DNA from 3 places in the Streptomyces sp. AM8-1-1 genome. Region 1 is predicted to be linked to each of the others. Evidence: riboswitches for the same ligand, from Rfam matches in the RefSeq annotation. Region 1 holds a riboswitch; each other region holds the start of a gene.
What was found. Region 1 has a riboswitch for cobalamin ahead of RPQ07_RS12565 (ribonucleoside-diphosphate reductase subunit alpha). Riboswitches for the same ligand answer to the same signal wherever they lie in the genome.

Region 1 (6,127 bases):
GTTCGTGGCCCGCCTGCGGCGGCCGACCGACTGACCCCCCGGGCAGTACGGCGCCCGGCAGCACGCCCCGGAGGCCTCGCCTCCGGGGCTTTGTGCTGTCCGCGCACAGAGCCGGCGGAGGGACGAAGGAGAACCGGTGCGGAATGCCGACGAAAACGGTGCGAATTCGTCGCCGTTGCCGTACCGATATGCGGACGGGGGTGACTCGCGTCGAGACGTTCCTTTAGATTTCCTGCGCATTAAAAATGCAGGTGAACAGTGAGGGGACGACCCGCCATGCCAGAACCCACACCACCGAATACCGCACCGACGTCATCCCGGAAGCTCACCCCGCGGTCCATCGCCATCTGGGGGCTGGTGGCCCTGGTGGGGGCATCGGGATGGGCTGTGCTGGCACTCTCCCGGGGCGAGGAGATCTCCGCCGCATGGATGCTGGCGGCGGCGCTGGGTTCGTATGCGATCGCGTACCGCTTCTACTCCCGCTTCATTGCCAACCGGGTGCTGAAGGTCGACAAGACCCGAGCCACCCCGGCCGAACGCCTCGACAACGGAATCGACTTCCACCCCACCGACCGGCGCGTGCTCTTCGGGCACCACTTCGCCGCGGTCGCCGGCGCCGGACCACTGGTCGGCCCGGTGCTCGCCGCCCAGATGGGATATCTGCCGGGCACGATCTGGATCGTCGCGGGCGTCATCTTCGCCGGCGCCGTCCAGGACATGGTCACGCTCTTCTTCTCCACACGCCGGGACGGCCGTTCGCTCGGCCAGATCGCCCGTGACGAGATAGGACCCTTCGGCGGAGCCGCCGCGCTGATCGCGGTGTTCGCCATCATGATCATCCTGCTGGCGGTGCTGGCACTGGTCATCGTCAACGCGCTGGCGGACTCGCCCTGGGGCGTCTTCTCGATCGCCATGACCATCCCGATCGCCCTCTTCATGGGCGTGTATCTGCGGCTGCTGCGGCCCGGCAGAGTCACCGAGGTCTCGGTCATCGGTGTGGCGCTGCTGCTGCTCGCCATCGTCTCGGGCGGCTGGGTGGCGGAGTCCTCGCTCGCGGAGACCTTCACCCTGGAGGCCGGCACGCTGGTCATCTGGATGATCGTCTACGGCTTCCTCGCGTCGGTGCTGCCGGTGTGGATGCTGCTGGCACCTCGCGACTACCTCTCCACCTTCATGAAGGTCGGCACCATCGTGCTGCTGGCCCTCGGCGTGGTGATAGCGCTGCCGACCCTGAAGATGGACGCGGTCACCGAGTTCGCGAGCCGGGGCGACGGCCCGGTGTTCGCCGGATCGATGTTCCCCTTCGTGTTCATCACCATCGCCTGCGGCGCGCTCTCCGGCTTCCACTCCCTGGTCTCCTCGGGCACCACCCCGAAGATGGTCCAGAAGGAAACGCAGATCCGGATGATCGGCTACGGCGCGATGCTGACGGAGTCGTTCGTCGCGATCATGGCGATGATCACGGCCTGCATCATCGACCCGGGTCTCTACTTCGCGGTCAACTCACCGGCCGGTGTCATCGGTCCCACGGTCGAGACGGCGTCCCAGGCCGTCGCCAATCTCGGCTTCACGATCACACCCGACCAACTGGCCCAGGCGGCCAAGGACGTCGAGGAGTCCAGCCTGCTGTCGCGGACCGGCGGCGCGCCGACGTTCGCGCTCGGTATGTCGGACATCTTCTCGTCCGTGGTCGGCGGCGCCGGGCTGAAGGCCTTCTGGTACCACTTCGCGATCATGTTCGAGGCGCTGTTCATCCTCACCACGGTGGACGCGGGCACCCGGGTCGGGCGCTTCATGCTCCAGGACATGCTCGGCAACGTCTACAAGCCGTTCCGTCAGGTCAGCTGGAGGCCCGGCGTCTGGTTCGCCAGCGCGGCCGTCGTGGGCGGCTGGGGCTACTTCCTCTGGGTCGGCGTGCATGACCCGCTGGGCGGCATCAACCAGCTCTTCCCGCTGTTCGGCATCGCCAACCAGCTGCTCGCCGCCGTGGCACTCGCCGTGTGCACCACGCTGCTGGTGAAGTCCGGTCGGCTCAAGTGGGCCTGGGTCACGGCCGTACCGCTCGCCTGGGACGCCGCCGTCACCCTCACCGCGAGCTGGCAGAAGATATTCTCCGGCGACCCACGCGTGGGCTTCTTCACCCAGCGGGACGTCTACCAGTCAGCCATCGACGAGGGCAAGATCCTGCCTCCCGCCAAGTCCATGGACGACATGCACACCGTGGTCACCAACTCCACGGTCGACGGAGCGCTCACGGCTCTCTTCGCGATCCTCATCATCGTGGTCATCGTGGACGCGGGACGCGTCTGCTACAACGCGATCCGGCACCCCGAGAGCGTGAAGCTGTCGGAGGTTCCGTACACCGAGTCGAAGATCGTCGCACCGGCCGGACTGATCCCCACCCAGGAGGAGAGGGCCGAGATGGCAACCGCCGAGGAGAACGTTCCCGCAAGGAGCGGTTCGGCATGAGCACCACGGCGAGGGCCCGCCACGTCTTCGGCCGGATCCGGTGGTACGTCAGGGAGTTCACCGGCGAATCGGCCTACGACCGGTACGTCGCCCACGCCCGCGGCTGCGACCCGGACGCCGAGGTGATGAGCCGCCGCGCTTTCGAGCGCAGCCGTACGGACGCACGTGAAGCCGATCCGCGCGAGGGCTTCCGCTGCTGCTGACCCTGAAGGGCCCCTGAAGGGCCGTCGCGTTCCCCCGGGAATGCGGCGGCCCTTCGCCGTGAAACCGTGCGCCCACGGGCCGGACCGGGCCCCCGCCGGGGCGTCCCAAGGGCCGCACCGGCCGGGATCAGCGGCGCAATGCCACAACTCCCGCACGGCGCCCCGACACAACATGTGGGGGGTGCCGCAACTGGCGGCCCCCACATGTATGCTCGACCTCGCTGTCGCCGCAGGGGAATCCGGTGCGAATCCGGAACTGTCCCGCAACGGTGTGATGTGGTGCGCTTTGTCGTACCCGAGAGTCCGAAGACCTGCCGACGGTGCATCCGGTTCGACCGATCCGGGTGCCGAGACGTCCGGGCCTCGCGGTTGGGCCGGTGGACGCCGTACGGAGTGCTGCCCTGCCCTGGGCGCGTACTGCCCGACGGCCCCGCCTCCCTCCGACGGCCCAGAGCCGAGCGAGGGAGAGCACCACGTGACCATCGCGCCAGCCGATCCGGCAGCAGGCATCGCCGAGCAGCTCGAGGACGGCCCAGGGACCGCGCTGTTGCGGATCCTGACCGACCTCACCGCTGATCTGCCCGACACCGACCCGGGCCGCGTCGCCGCCGCCGCGCTGCGGGGGCGGCACGCCGGTTCGGACATGGCCGAGCTCCGTGGGCTCGCCACCGACGCCGCCGCGGGTCTGATCTCCGAGGACCCCGCCTACTCCCGGCTCGCCGCCCGCCTGTTGACCCGGACGATCGCCGAAGAGGCGTCGGGCCAGGGCGCCGTGTCCTTCTCCGCCTCCGTCGCGGTCGGACACACCGAGGGTCTGATCGCCGACCGGACCGCCGCGTTCGTCACGCTGCACGCGGACCGCCTGGACACCCTCATCGACACCGAGGCGGACGACCGTTTCGGCTACTTCGGCCTGCGCACCCTCTACAGCCGCTATCTGCTCCGGCATCCGATCACCCGTCAGGTGATCGAGACGCCCCAGCACTTCATGCTGCGGGTCGCCTGTGGTCTCGCCGAGGACGACAGCGTGCGCGCGCTGGACGAGGTGGCCGACCTCTACGGCCTGATGAGCCGCCTCGACTACCTCCCCTCCTCCCCCACGCTGTTCAACTCCGGCACCCGCCACCCGCAGATGTCCTCCTGCTATCTGCTGGACTCGCCGGCGGACGAACTGGACTCGATCTACGACCGGTACCACCAGGTCGCCCGGCTCTCCAAGCACGCCGGCGGCATCGGGCTGTCGTACTCCCGCATCCGCGCCCGCGGTTCCCTGATCCGGGGCACCAACGGCCACTCCAACGGCATCGTGCCGTTCCTGAAGACCCTCGACGCCTCGGTCGCGGCGGTGAACCAGGGCGGACGCCGCAAGGGCGCGGCCGCCGTCTACCTGGAGACCTGGCACGCGGACATCGAGGAGTTCCTGGAGCTGCGCGACAACACCGGCGAGGACGCCCGGCGTACGCACAATCTGAACCTCGCGCACTGGATTCCCGACGAGTTCATGCGCCGTGTCGACGCCGACGCCCCGTGGTCGCTGTTCTCGCCCGCCGACGTCCCCGAGCTCGTCGACCTGTGGGGCGACGCGTTCGACGCGGCGTACCGCGACGCCGAGGCGAAGGGCCTGGCCCGCAAGACCATGCCCGCGCGTGAGCTGTACGGCCGGATGATGCGCACGCTCGCGCAGACCGGCAACGGCTGGATGACCTTCAAGGACTCCTCCAACCGCACGGCCAACCAGACCGCCGAGCCCGGCCACACCGTGCACTCGTCGAACCTGTGCACCGAGATCCTGGAGGTGACGGACGACGGCGAGACGGCCGTCTGCAACCTCGGCTCGGTGAACCTCGGCGCGTTCGTCCTGGCGGAAGGCGCCGGTGAAGGGATCGACTGGGAGCGCCTGGACGAAGCCGTCCGGACCGCCGTCACCTTCCTCGACCGCGTCGTCGACATCAACTTCTACCCGACCGAGCAGGCCGGCCGCTCCAACGCCAAGTGGCGTCCGGTGGGCCTGGGCGCGATGGGCCTGCAGGACGTCTTCTTCAAGCTGCGGATGCCGTTCGACTCCCCCGCCGCCCGCGCCCTGTCGACCCGCATCGCCGAGCGCATCATGCTCGCCGCGTACGAGGCGTCCGCCGCCCTCGCGGAGCGCAACGGCCCGCTGCCCGCCTGGGAGAAGACCCGTACCGCGCGCGGTGTGCTGCACCCCGACCACTACGGTGTCGAGCTCAACTGGCCCGAGCGCTGGGCCGCCCTGCGGGAACGTATCGCCACGACCGGGATGCGCAACTCGCTGCTCCTCGCCATCGCCCCGACGGCGACGATCGCCTCCATCGCGGGCGTCTACGAGTGCATCGAGCCGCAGGTCTCCAACCTCTTCAAGCGTGAGACGCTCAGCGGCGAATTCCTCCAGGTCAACGCCTACCTGGTGGAAGAGCTGAAGCGGCTCGGCGTGTGGGACGCACAGTCCCGTGAGGCGCTGCGCGAGTCCAGCGGTTCGGTGCAGGGCTTCAGCTGGATCCCGGCCGATGTGCGCGAGCTGTACCGCACGGCGTGGGAGATCCCGCAGCGCGGTCTGATCGACATGGCCGCGGCCCGCACCCCGTTCCTCGACCAGTCGCAGTCGCTGAACCTGTTCCTGGAGACGCCGACCATCGGGAAGCTCAGCTCGATGTACGCCTACGCCTGGAAGCAGGGCCTGAAGACCACGTACTACCTGCGCTCGCGCCCCGCGACCCGGATCGCCCGTGCGGCCGGCTCCGGAGCCGCGACCGCGGCCCCCATCCCCGTACAGGCGACGCCGGAGACCGACGCGGTCGCCTGCTCCCTGGAGAACCCCGAGTCCTGCGAGGCCTGCCAGTAATGAGTGCTCCCGAGAAGAACCTGCTCGACCCGGGATTCGAGCTGACCCTGCGTCCGATGCGCTACCCGGACTTCTACGAGCGCTACCGTGACGCGATCAAGAACACCTGGACCGTGGAGGAGGTCGACCTCCACTCCGACGTGTCCGACCTGGCCAAGCTGTCCCCGGGTGAGCAGCACATGATCGGCCGGCTGGTCGCGTTCTTCGCAACGGGTGACTCGATCGTCTCCAACAACCTGGTGCTCACGCTCTACAAGCACATCAACTCCCCCGAGGCGCGGCTGTATCTGAGCCGTCAGCTCTTCGAGGAGGCGGTGCACGTCCAGTTCTATCTGACGCTGCTGGACACCTACCTCCCCGACCCGGACGACCGCGCGGCCGCGTTCGACGCGGTCGAGGAGATCCCCTCCATCCGCGAGAAGGCGCAGTTCTGCTTCCGGTGGATGGACTCGGTGGAGAAGATCGACCGGCTGGAGACGCAGGCCGACCGCCGGCGCTTCCTGCTGAACCTGATCTGCTTCGCGGCGTGCATCGAGGGGCTGTTCTTCTACGGCGCGTTCGCGTACGTCTACTGGTTCCGCTCCCGCGGGCTGCT
Region 2 (6,127 bases), 4.7 Mb from region 1:
GCCGAACACCTGCAGGTGTTCCGTGAGTTCCCGACCATGGCGGCGGCCCGCGCCCGGCAGGCGGTCGAAGCCGCCGGGAACGCCGCCGGGGCGGCGTACGCCGACGCGTTGTCGGAGTACGCCGCCCTGGAGCGGGACGAACTGCGGGAAGCAGCCCGTGAGCTCATCTCGGGTCGCGGTTGAACGACGCGCTCGACCAGCGGTATCCGAGCGCCGCCAGGCCGATGGACCAGGCGACGGCGAGCCAGCCGTTGTGGCCGATCTCGGTGCCGAGCAGCAGGCCGCGCAGGGTCTCGATGGCCGGTGTGAAGGGCTGGTACTCGGCGATGGGCTGGAACCAGCCCGGCATCGCGTCGATCGGCGTGAACGCACTGGAGATGAGCGGGAGCAGGATCAGCGGCATCGCACTGTTGCCGGCCGCCTCGGCGTTCGGGCTCGCCATTCCCATTCCTACGGCGATCCAGGTGAGCGCCAGGGCGAAGAGCACGAGCAGTCCGAAGGCCGCGAGCCACTCCAGGGCGGTGGCATCGGTCGAGCGGAAGCCGATGGCGACCGCGACGGCGCCGACGAGAACCACACTGGCGACCGACTGCAGGACGCTGCCGACGACGTGTCCGATCAGCACCGAGCCACGGTGGATGGCCATGGTGCGGAAGCGGGCGATGATGCCCTCGGACATGTCGGTGGAGACGGACACCGCCGCCCCGATGACCGTGCTGCCGATGGTCATCAACAGGATGCCCGGGACGACATAGGCGATGTACTCGGATCTGTCGGCTCCGCCGCCGCCGATGCCCGCGCTCATCACCTCGCCGAAGATGTAGACGAAGAGCAGCAGCAGCATGACCGGCGTGAGCAGCAGGTTCAAGGTGAGCGAGGGATAGCGCCGCGCGTGGAGCAGGTTGCGCCGCAGCATGGTGTTCGAGTCGCGGACGGCGAGGGAGAAGGCGCTCATCGGGCGGTCTCCTTGGACTGGTTGGGGACGGCAGTGGTGCCGGCAGGGCCGGTCAGGGCGAAGAACACGTCGTCGAGGTCGGGGGTGTGCACGGTCAGTTCATCCGCCTCGACGCCGGCGGAGTCCAGCCAGTCGAGGATCGAGCGCAGTTCGCGCTGACTGCCGTCGCTCGGGATCTGAAGCGACAGCGACTCGTCGTCCCGGGTGACCTCACGCAGGGCGACGGCGGCCGACTGATACGCCGTCGGATCGGTGAACCGCAGCCGCACGTGCCCGCCCGGGATGCGCCGCTTCAGCTCGTCCGCGCTTCCTTCGGCGACGATCTTCCCGTCGCTCAGGACGGCGATGCGGTCGGCGAGTTCGTCCGCCTCTTCGAGGTACTGCGTGGTGAGGAAGACGGTGACACCGCCGGAGACCAACTCGCGGATGATGCCCCACATGTTGTGACGGGCACGCGGGTCGAGTCCGGTGGTCGGCTCGTCGAGGAAGATGATCCGGGGGTCACCGACCAGCGTCATGGCGATGTCGAGACGTCGCTTCATACCGCCGGAGTAGGTGGAGGCGGGCTTCTTCGCCGCGTCGGTGAGGTCGAAGCGCTCCAGCAACTCGGCGGCGGTACGCCGGCCTTCGGCACGGGAGAGATGGTGCAGGTCCGCCATCAGAAGCATGTTCTCCTCGCCGGTGATCAGACCGTCGACGGCGGAGAACTGCCCGGTGACACCGATCGCGGCCCGCACCGCCTGCGGCTCGGCGGTCAGATCGTGGCCGCCGACGTGCAGTTCGCCGGCGTCGGCCGCGATGAGCGTGGAGAGGATCTTCACGGCGGTGGTCTTGCCGGCGCCGTTCGGGCCCAGGAGGGAGAAGATCGTGCCCTGCGGCACGGCCAGGTCGATGCCGTCGAGGACCTTCTTCTCGCCGAAGGCCTTGTGCAGCCCCGTGGCTGCGATGGCGAGTTCGTTCGATGTCGATGTCATGCCGCAGAGCTTGCGGCACAGCGGGTTCAGCGCGGTTTCAGAGCGGTTTCAGTGCCCTGGAACCGACCGGCGAGCGGCAGCCGCGACGTACGCCGCGGCCCGGTGCCGGCCCAACTCCTCACGTCACAGCGCAGACACCTGCGTCTTCGCCGGTCAGAGGCGACCCTTAGGGTTCCCCTCATGTGGTCACAGCAGCCGGGGGACGGCCAGAACCCGTACGCGGGGCAGAACAATCCGTATCAGCAGACGGGCCCCTACGGGCCTCCGCAGCAGGCACCGTGGGCGGGCTCGCCGACGATGCCGGCCGGTGCGCCGCAGCCGCCTCCTCGTGGCGGCCGTCGTACGTCCACGGTCATCGCCGTCGCTGCCGCCCTCGTCGTGGTCGTCGCCGCCGGAGTGACCGGATTCGTGGTCCTGGGCGGGGACGAGGGAAAGACCGCGGATCCCGGCCCGACGACGTCCGCCTCGGGCAGCCCGGCCGACGACAACCCGCGTGACACGGACGATCCGAAGCCGGTCGTCGCGGGCTGGAAGGTGGTGGTGAATCCCAAGCGGGGCATCGCCTTCGACGTTCCCCCGCAGTGGGGTCTGAAGGGACCTGGCTGGGTCAACTACGTCGCCGACGACCGGGATCCGGAGGAGAAGCCCCTCATCGGGATGTCGAGCCCCGCGATGCTCAAGGAGAAGTGGTGCCGGTCCGACGCCGCCATGGACGGTTCTCCCGAGGACACGGCACTCGCGTCAGCGGGCACCCGCGGGGACAGCGGCGCGAAGACCATCGAGGACGCGGCGCGCAGCAGTGTGTCCCTGTGGCTCTACGGCGCGTACACCCAGCCGGACAGGACGAGCATCAAGGCCGGTGCGGTGGAGCCGTACACCACGGCCTCCGGGATCACGGGGAGCCTGGCGACGGGCGTGTCCACGGGCGCGCCGAAGAAGGACAAGTGCGACACCGACGGCAAGGTCACCACCTTCGCGTTCAAGGACCCCGGCGGCGACTTCGTCTCCTGGACGTTCGTGGGCGCGAAGGGTGTGGCGGACGAGGTTCCGGACGCGACGGTGCGGAAGATCCTGGGGACGGTCCGGCTGACCTCGTAGGGGCATCGGGCCGACACCGGACCGCGCCGTCGGGCGGCGGTACCGCGGTCGCCCGCATGTCGATCACCGTCCGGATGATGAGCGGTGGTGTCGGTGCGGCCTGCGGGGCTCTAGGCTGGCGCATGCAGCTGGTTCGCCGTGCCTGCCAGGTACGTGCGTCGCAAGAGGGAACCCGGTGGGAATCCGGGACTGCCCCGCAGCGGTGAGCGGGAACGACCGCCGTCATACGCACTGGGTCCGGTACGGGCCCGGGAAGCGACGGCCAGTAGGTGTCCGCCGGGAGATGTCCGGCAGGCGTGCCCGTGAGTCCGAAGACCTGCCCGCTGTCCGCGCACGACCGATCGTGCGCGGATATCCCGGTGACCTCGAGGGCGGGTCGGCGTACACACCGACGGGCACGTGCGTCACCGACGCATCACTCCCCCGTCCGGTCTGTGCTCCCTTCGCCTTCCCCCTCGCCGGGTGACAGGCAACTCGCGAAGGAGAGTTCAGTGACAGCGAAGCCCGCAGCCGCGGCAGCACGGTCCACCGTCCACGGATACCCCCGTCAGGGGCCGAACCGTGAACTGAAGAAGGCCATCGAGGGCTACTGGAAGGGCCGCGTCTCCGCCGCGGCCCTGGAAGAGACCGCCCGGGACCTGCGTCGTTCGAACTGGCAGCAACTGGCCGAAGCCGGGATCCACGAGGTCCCGACCGGTGACTTCTCGTACTACGACCACGTCCTCGACACGAGCGTGATGGTCGGCGCCCTCCCCTCCCGCCACCGCGCGGCCGTCGAGGCGGACGCCCTGGCCGGGTACTTCGCCATGGCGCGCGGTACCCAGGACGTCGCCCCGCTCGAGATGACCAAGTGGTTCGACACCAACTACCACTACCTCGTTCCGGAACTGGGACCCGGCACCGTCTTCACCGCCGACTCCACCAAGCAGGTCACCGAGCTGAAGGAAGCGCTGGCCCTCGGTCACACCGCCCGGCCGGTGCTGGTCGGCCCGATCACCTACCTCCTCCTGGCCAAGCCCGCCCCCGGCGTGGCGCCCGGTTTCGACCCCCTGACCCTGCTCGACCGGCTGCTGCCGGTGTACGCGGAGGTGCTCGCCGATCTGCGGGCGGCCGGGGCGGACTGGGTGCAACTGGACGAGCCCGCACTGGTGCAGGACCGCACGCCGGCCGAACTGAACGCCGCCGAACGCGCCTACCGCGACCTCGGCACCCTCACCGACCGGCCCAGGCTCCTGGTGGCCTCGTACTTCGACCGGCTCGGCGAGGCGCTGCCCGTACTCGCCAAGGCTCCCGTGGACGGACTGGCACTCGACTTCACCAACGCCGCAGCGGCCAATCTCGACGCTCTGGCCGCCGTCGGCGGACTGCCCGGCAAGCGCCTGGTCGCGGGCGTCGTCAACGGGCGCAACATCTGGATCAACGACATCGAGAAGTCGCTGGCCACCCTCGGCACCCTGCTCGGCCTCGCCGACCGGGTCGACGTGGCCTCCTCCTGCTCGCTGCTGCACGTCCCGCTGGACAGTTCCGCGGAACGTGACATCGACCCGCAGATCCACCGCTGGCTCGCCTTCGCCCGGCAGAAGACCTCCGAGATCGTCACCCTGGCCAGGGGCCTGGGCCGGGGGACCGACACCATCGCGGCCGAACTCGCCGCCAACCGCGCCGATCTCGCCTCCCGCGCCGGTTCCGCCCTCACGCGGGACCCGGCGGTCCGGGCCCGGGTTGCCGGGGTGACGGACACCGACCGGCGCCGCTCCCAGCCGTACGCCGAACGCGCCGCCGCCCAGCGTGCCCACCTCGGCCTGCCTCTGCTGCCCACCACCACGATCGGCTCCTTCCCGCAGACCACCGAACTGCGCACCGCACGCGCCGACCTGCGCCGCGGACGGATCGACACCGCTGCCTACGAGGAGCGGATCAAGGCCGAGATCCAGGAGGTGATCGCCTTCCAGGAGAAGACGGGCATCGACGTCCTGGTCCACGGGGAGCCCGAACGCAACGACATGGTGCAGTACTTCGCCGAGCAGCTCACCGGCTATCTCGCCACCCAGCACGGCTGGGTCCAGTCCTACGGCACGCGGTACGTCCGGCCGCCGATCCTCGCGGGCGACATCTCCCGCCCCGAGCCGATGACGGTTCGCTGGACCTCGTACGCCCAGTCCCTGACCAGCCGTCCGGTCAAGGGCATGCTCACCGGCCCGGTCACCATGCTCGCCTGGTCCTTCGTCCGCGACGACCAGCCGCTCGGCGACACCGCCCGTCAGGTCGCTCTCGCCCTGCGCGACGAGGTGAACGACCTGGAGACAGCGGGCAGTCCGGTGATCCAGGTCGACGAGCCGGCCCTGCGGGAGACCCTTCCGCTGCGCTCGGCCGACCACGCGGACTACCTGGCCTGGGCCACGGAGTCCTTCCGTCTGGCGACCAGTGGCGTGCGTCCGGACACCCAGATCCACACCCATATGTGCTACGCCGAGTTCGGCGACATCGTGCAGGCCATCGACGACCTCGACGCCGACGTGATCAGCCTGGAGGCCGCCCGCTCGCACATGCAGGTGGCGCGTGAACTCGCCGAGCACGGCTACCCGCGCGAAGCCGGCCCCGGTGTGTACGACATCCACTCACCGCGCATCCCCGGTGTCTCCGAGGCGGCGGACCTGCTCCGCAAGGGCCTCGAAGCCATCCCGGCCGAACGCCTGTGGGTCAACCCCGACTGCGGCCTCAAGACGCGCGACTGGCCGGAGACCCGCGCGTCCCTCGAGAACCTCGTCGCCGCGGCACGCGAGGTGAGGTCGGAACTGCCCGCCTCCTGAGGCGGGGGCAGGGTGGGGAGGAAGCGCCGTTCCTCCCCACCCTGCCGGCTTCGCTCCTACTCCGCGATGAGCGCGACGACCTGCCAGGCCCATACGAGGTGGACCAGAACGCAGGTGCCCCATGCGGTGTTTCCCCGGATCCCGTGCTGCCGCAGTGCGGCCCATCCGGCGGCCAGGAGCAGCGCGGAGGCCACACACAGGGCCCAGGACAGGGCGAGCCACGGCGTGGACGGCTCGGTCAGCAGCCTGAGCAGCACCAGCGGGGCCAGCGCCGCCAGGGGCAGGGCCCA
Region 3 (6,127 bases), 3.6 Mb from region 1:
CCTCGCGCAGCGCGGCGAAGCAGGTGTCCGGTGCGGGGACGAAGCGGCGCCCCGCCTCCCGGGCCACTTCGCGCAGGAAGGCACGGCGGAAGCCGTCGCTCTCCAGCGAGCCGTGCCAGTGGGTGCCCCGGACCGCGCCGACCCGGCAGCCGTCCAGGAAGGCGTCGCCGCCGAGTACGTCGGCGACGCCGTGGTGGATCTCGTAGCCCTCGACCGGCTCGCCCAGTGCCTCGCCGACCGGGCGGGCGAGGGTCTTCTCGGCCGCGAACCGCACCCGGACGGGCAGCAGTCCGAGCCCGTCGACGGCTCCGGCACGCGACTCGACCTCGTCGTCGATGTGCTCGGCGAGCATCTGGAAGCCGCCGCAGATGCCCAGCACCGGCCGGCCCTCGGCGGCCCGCCGTACGAGGGCGTCCGCGAGCCCCCGTTGTCTGAGCCAGTCCAGCGCCCTGACCGTGCCCCGGGTGCCCGGCACGATCACCAGGTCGGCGTCGACGAGTTCCTCCGCGCGGTCCACGAACCGCACGACGACGCCCGGTTCGGCCGCCAGCGCGTCGACGTCGGTGAAGTTGGACATCAGCGGTACGGCGCAGACCGCGACGCGCAGCACGTCCTCGCCGACGGGCGGGGCGAGCACCGACTCCCGCACCGTGCCGCGCATCGAGACCCGCAGCCCGTCCTCCTCGTCGATGCCGAGCCCGTGCGCGTAGGGCAGAACGCCGTACGTCCGCCGTCCGGTGAGGCCGTGCAGCATGTCGAGACCGGGCTCCAGCAGGGACACGTCCCCGCGGAACTTGTTGACCAGATAGCCCGCGATCAGCTCCTGGTCGGCCGCGCTCAGCAGTGCCGTCGTACCGAAGAAGGAGGCGAACACCCCACCGCGGTCGATGTCCCCGACCACCAGCACCGGAAGCCGTGCGGCCCGGGCGATGCCCATGTTCACGATGTCCGTACGCCGCAGATTGATCTCGGCCGGACTGCCCGCCCCCTCGCAGATCACGGCTTCATACGTGCCCCGCAGCTCCTCCAGGCACTCCACGACGGTGCCGAGGAGGGCCTCCTGCCGGCCCCCGTGGTAGCCGCGGGCGCTGAGCTCGCCGACCGGCTTGCCCATCAGCACGACCTGGCTGGAGCGGTCGCTGCCCGGCTTGAGCAGGACCGGGTTCATCAGGGCGCTCGGCTCCACCCGCGCGGCCTGCGCCTGCATGGCCTGCGCGCGGCCGATCTCGGCGCCCTCACGGGTCACGAACGAGTTGAGGGACATGTTCTGCCCCTTGAAGGGGGCGACCTTCACGCCCTGTCGTACGAGCCACCGGCAGATCCCGGCCGTGACGACGCTCTTGCCCGCGTCGGACGTGGTGCCCGCGACCAGCAGCCCGCCGCCCTTGCGCCGGCTCATCCCCGCCTCCTTCGTGCGCGCCGGGCGCGCAGTGCGTGACCCGTGACGCGGCCCGCGGCGCAGACCGCCAGCGTCAGAAAGCCGATGCGGCGGGAGAGCCGCACGGCGCGTTCGATGTCGCCGAACTCCACGGCACGCCCTTCGGCGTTGAGGACCGGCCGGTGCTCGACCCGCCCGCCGTACGAGAGCGTTCCGCCGAGCCGGACACCGAGCGCCCCCGCGAACGAGGCCTCCACGGGCCCGGCGTTGGGACTGGGGTGCCGGCCCGCGTCGGCCCGCCAGGCGCGGACGGCCCCCCGGCCGTCCGCGCCCGCGAGCGCCGCGAGTCCGGCCGTGAGCCGGGCCCCGGGCCAGCCGGCCACATCGTCCAGCCGTGCCGAGGCCCAGCCGAACTTCCGGTACCGGGGCGAGAGATGCCCGACCATCGCGTCCAGGGTGTTGACCGCCCGGAAGCCCACCAGACCGGGCACGCCCGCCACGGCACCCCACACCAGGGCGCCGACCACGGCGTCGGAGGTGTTCTCGGCGACGGACTCGACGACGGCCCGCGCGATCTGCTGCTCGTCCAGGCTCTGCGGATCGCGGCCGCACAGATGCGGCAGCCGCTCCCGGGCGAGCTCCGCATCACCGGCGGCGAGCGCCCCGCCGATGGCCCGGGCCTCGCGCCCCAGCGATGTGCCCCCGACGACCGACCAGGTGGCGGCCGCGGTCAGGGCGACGGACGCGGCGGAACTGCCCCGCGCGCCGCGCGCGACGAGGGCCGCGGCGGCGGCCGCACCCCCGGCGCACAGCAGGGAGTGCAGCGCACCCCAGCCGCGGTGGTCACGCCACAACACACGCTCGACGGCCCCGGCGGCCCGCCCGAACGCGGCGACCGGATGTCCCCGGCGGGGATCACCGAGAAGCAGGTCGCAGGTCAGGCCGGCGATGGAGCCGTACACGAACACTCGGTCGGCACGCATGGGTTCAGGCCGGGATCTCGCCTCGGTGCAACCGTGAACTCAGGGCCGTACTCACAGCAGGAACGGAACCGCAGCCGGGCATGGCGATATGTCCTCACTCAGGGTGTCCGCGCCCTGGTTCGACGTGAACGGCGGTGAGAGTTCCTGGCTTCCGGGGACTGCTCCCCGGTGACAGTGGCGGGACCGCGCCGGATTTGCACCGGCTTCCTCTGCTGCCGCCGTAGATGGCCCCGGCAGTCCACCATGCCGCCCGAACGGCGTCAACTTGCCTTTGACCTGCGACGGGACAGTGTGCTGAGCCCCACACCCGAAAGCCGGGCCGGTCACCCCAAAGGGTGCCCGGCCCGGCTCTCGATGCGCGTGTTGACGCTGTGGCGTCAGCTGACGATGAGGTAGATCCCGTACGTCACCGCTGCCGCGCAGAGCGCGAAGCACACATAGGCGCCGGTGCGTGCCAGGACCGCCGAGCCTCCCTGCGCGGACGCCGATTCCTGCTTGCTCAGTCCCACCACGCCCAGGGTGAACAGACCCACCAGGGCCACGGTGGCGACGAGGCTCACGCCGAAGACGGAGCCGAGAGCTGCCCAGTCGATGCTCATGCTGTTTCTGTCCTTACACCGCGGCCGTGCGGGCCGGCTCGGATTCGGGGGCCGGAGCCGGGATGGTCGTCTGGATGTCCTGGGCCGGGGCCGGGGTGCCGGCCGGCGGCGGGGTGACGGCCGCGATGGCGGCGGTCACGACACCCGCGGGCTCGCCGTCCACGCTCGTGTCGTTGACGTTGGTGTGGTCGACCACCTGACGGCGGGAGACCAGCCAGATCGCGGCGCAGGAGCCGATCAGGAAGACCACGACGGCTGCCACGCCCCAGTCGCCCTGACGTGTGACGAGCTCCGAGCCCGCCGCCACCAGTGCGGCCGCCGGCAGGGTCAGACCCCAGGCGACGAACATCCGGGTGGCGGTGGACCAGCGGACCACGCCGCCCTTGCGGCCGAGGCCCGCGCCCATCACCGCGCCGGAGCAGGAGTGCGTGGTCGACAGCGAGAAGCCGAGGTTGGAGGAGGCGAGGATGACGCTGGCCGCGCTGGTCTGGGCGGCGAAGCCCTGCTGCGGCTGGAGGTCGGTGAGGCCCTTGCCCATGGTGCGGATGATGCGCCAGCCGCCCAGGTAGGTGCCGAGCGCGATCGCGATACCGGCGGAGAGGATGACCCACATCGGGGGGTTGGACCCGGGGGAGAGGACGCCACCGGCGACCAGGGCCAGCGTGATGATGCCCATCGTCTTCTGGGCGTCGTTGGTGCCGTGGGCCAGCGAGACGAGGCCCGCCGAGGCGATCTGACCGGCGCGGTAGCCCTTGGCGGTGGTCTTCTCGTCGGTGTTCCGGTTGATCCTGTAGGTCAGCCGGGAGGCGAGGTAGGCGGCGATGCCCGCGACCAGGGGCGCCGCGATCGCGGGGATCAGCACCTTGGTGACGACGGTGCCGCCGTTGACGCCGCTGACGCCGACCGAGGCGATCGTGGCGCCGACCAGTCCGCCCATCAGGGCGTGCGAGGAGCTGGAGGGCAGGCCGATCAGCCAGGTGAGCAGATTCCAGAGGATGGCGCCGACGAGCGCCGCGAAGATGACTTCTGGGGTGATGCCTGACTCGGTGACGATGCCGCTGGAGATCGTCTTGGCGACCTCCACGGACAGGAACGCGCCGACGAGGTTGAGCACGGCGGACATGGCCACCGCGGTCTTGGGCTTCAGGGCTCCGGTCGAGATGGTCGTCGCCATCGCATTGGCGGTGTCGTGGAAACCGTTCGTGAAATCGAACACGAGAGCCGTCACGATCACGATCGCGAGCAGCAGCGTGATGTGTTCCATTTACCCAGGCAATCTATGGACGTCAGTGGCCAGTGGAACCTAGGAAACCTGAGTGAACGGAAGATGAACTGGGACGGGCTTTGTGGTGTCTCCAAGTGAGGGTCTGTGACTCCGCTTTCGGTCGGTGCCGCAAACAGGCCTCTCCGCGGCTCCGATCTTCGATTCCGTGATCTGCGTCACGCCCGGCCTCTCTGCCCCCGCGGCGGCCTGGCAGGATCGCCGCATGACCGATGCGGAGCGGCAGGAGACCATCGACCGGGCATGGCGCGACCTCGTGGCCACGGCCCGCAGGACGGCGGCGGAAGGCCTGGTCGTCGGCACATCGGGCAATGTCTCGGTACGGGCCGGCGACCTCGTCCTGGTCACCCCGAGCGGAGTGCCCTACGACCGGCTCACCCCCGAGGACACCGTCGCCGTCGACCTCGACGGCCACCAGGTGCTCGGCGACCTCAAGCCCACCAGCGAGCTGCCGCTGCATCTGGAGGTCTACCGAGGCACCCCGGCGAGGGCCGTGGTGCACACCCACGCCGTGCACGCCACGGCCGTCTCCACCCTCGTCCCCACGCTGCCGCCGATCCACTACATGACGGCGGCGCTGGGCGGACCCGTACGCGTCGCCCCCTACGCCCTCTACGGCTCGGACGAGCTGGCCGCGGCCATGCGGGCGGCCCTGGAGGACCGCACGGCCTGCCTGCTCCAGAACCACGGCACCGTCGCCTACGGCGACACCCTCGACCAGGCGTACGACCGCACCGCCCAGCTGGAGTGGATGTGCCGGCTCTGGCTGACCGCGTCCTCGGTGCCCGGCCGCACTCCCACCCTGCTCTCCGGCGCCCAGCTGGCCGAGGTCGGGGAGAAACTCCGGGGCTACGGCCAGGGCCGCTGACACCGGTGGCGTCCGTCCACTGGCAGGGCGGCCCGCCGGTACCGACACTGGAGCAGTGCGCCCGGCTACAGCGACGGCAGCGGCCGTCACCACTCTGATAGGTGCCGGCGCGGCCGCGTTCGCGGCCGGCCGCTACGCCAGCGACGCCGCGCTCAAGGCGCCGCCCGGCCGCCCGCTGCCCGGAGAGCCGAAGCTCACCGTGCACGCCGTGGCCGCCGGCCGGGTCACGCTCACGCGCAGCCTGGCCTCGCGGCGCCCCGGCAGATACGGGCTCGTCGGCCCCGGCATCCACGCCATCGTCGGCCCGGTGCTGGACGACGTGCCGCATGCGGCCGACACGCTCGTGCGCCGTCTGGAGCGCGTCGTCCTCGGCACCCTCGGTCCGGGCACCCGGGTCCGGATGACGCCGCAGCTGTACCACGGCAGTCCGCGGGAGGCGCTCGACATCGACTGCTCCGAGGTCAGCATCCCCGGCGAACTCGGCCCGCTGCCCGCCTGGTTCGTGCCGGGCATCCGCGGCACCTGGGTGATCGCCGTGCACGGTCTCGGCACCACCCGCGAACACCCCCTGAATCTGCTGCCGTTCCTCCGGAGCCAGCGCTGCCCGGTGCTCGGGCTCGGCTACCGCGGTGACCCCGACGCGCCCAGGTCCCCCGACGGCCTCAACCACCTCGGCGACTCGGAATGGCGCGACCTCGACGCCGCCATCCGCTTCGCCGTACGCCACGGCGCCGACCAGATCGTCGTCCACGGCTGGTCCACCGGTGCCTCCATGGCCCTGTACGCAGCCGCCAACTCCGGTCTGCGCGACCGGATCAGCGGCCTCGTCCTCGACTCACCGGTCCTCGACTGGGAAGCCACCCTGCGCGGTCTGGCCTCCGCCCGCCGCACCCCCGCCGTCCTGCTGCCCCTGGCCGTCCGGGCCGCGCAGGGCAGGACGGGCCTGTACGGCGACCGGCTGCGGGACGTCGCCGACCCCGGCGCCCTGACGGCGCCCACCCTGATCTTCCACGGCCC

Region 2: another riboswitch for cobalamin. It lies ahead of metE (5-methyltetrahydropteroyltriglutamate--homocysteine S-methyltransferase); the one in region 1 lies ahead of RPQ07_RS12565 (ribonucleoside-diphosphate reductase subunit alpha).
Region 3: another riboswitch for cobalamin. It lies ahead of RPQ07_RS28660 (cobalamin biosynthesis protein); the one in region 1 lies ahead of RPQ07_RS12565 (ribonucleoside-diphosphate reductase subunit alpha).

What each region holds. Positions count from the first base shown of each region.
Region 1 covers NZ_CP135086.1:2,814,320-2,820,446, forward strand. Annotated here, with positions in the region: gene RPQ07_RS12550 (GntR family transcriptional regulator) at 1-34, shown strand, start outside; gene RPQ07_RS12555 (carbon starvation CstA family protein) at 277-2,469, shown strand; gene RPQ07_RS12560 (YbdD/YjiX family protein) at 2,466-2,672, shown strand; cobalamin riboswitch at 2,864-3,006, shown strand; gene RPQ07_RS12565 (ribonucleoside-diphosphate reductase subunit alpha) at 3,148-5,532, shown strand; gene RPQ07_RS12570 (ribonucleotide-diphosphate reductase subunit beta) at 5,532-6,127, shown strand, end outside.
Region 2 covers NZ_CP135086.1:7,489,231-7,495,357, reverse strand. Annotated here, with positions in the region: partial or broken gene RPQ07_RS33470 (ATP-binding protein) at 1-183, shown strand, start outside; gene RPQ07_RS33465 (ABC transporter permease) at 164-955, opposite strand; gene RPQ07_RS33460 (ATP-binding cassette domain-containing protein) at 952-1,929, opposite strand; gene RPQ07_RS33455 (hypothetical protein) at 2,110-3,027, shown strand; cobalamin riboswitch at 3,140-3,366, shown strand; gene metE (5-methyltetrahydropteroyltriglutamate--homocysteine S-methyltransferase) at 3,519-5,837, shown strand; gene RPQ07_RS33445 (hypothetical protein) at 5,894-6,127, opposite strand, start outside.
Region 3 covers NZ_CP135086.1:6,435,379-6,441,505, forward strand. Annotated here, with positions in the region: gene RPQ07_RS28655 (cobyric acid synthase) at 1-1,399, opposite strand, end outside; gene RPQ07_RS28660 (cobalamin biosynthesis protein) at 1,396-2,361, opposite strand; cobalamin riboswitch at 2,479-2,620, opposite strand; gene RPQ07_RS28665 (hypothetical protein) at 2,739-2,960, opposite strand; gene RPQ07_RS28670 (anion permease) at 2,974-4,224, opposite strand; gene RPQ07_RS28675 (class II aldolase/adducin family protein) at 4,448-5,110, shown strand; gene RPQ07_RS28680 (alpha/beta hydrolase family protein) at 5,166-6,127, shown strand, end outside.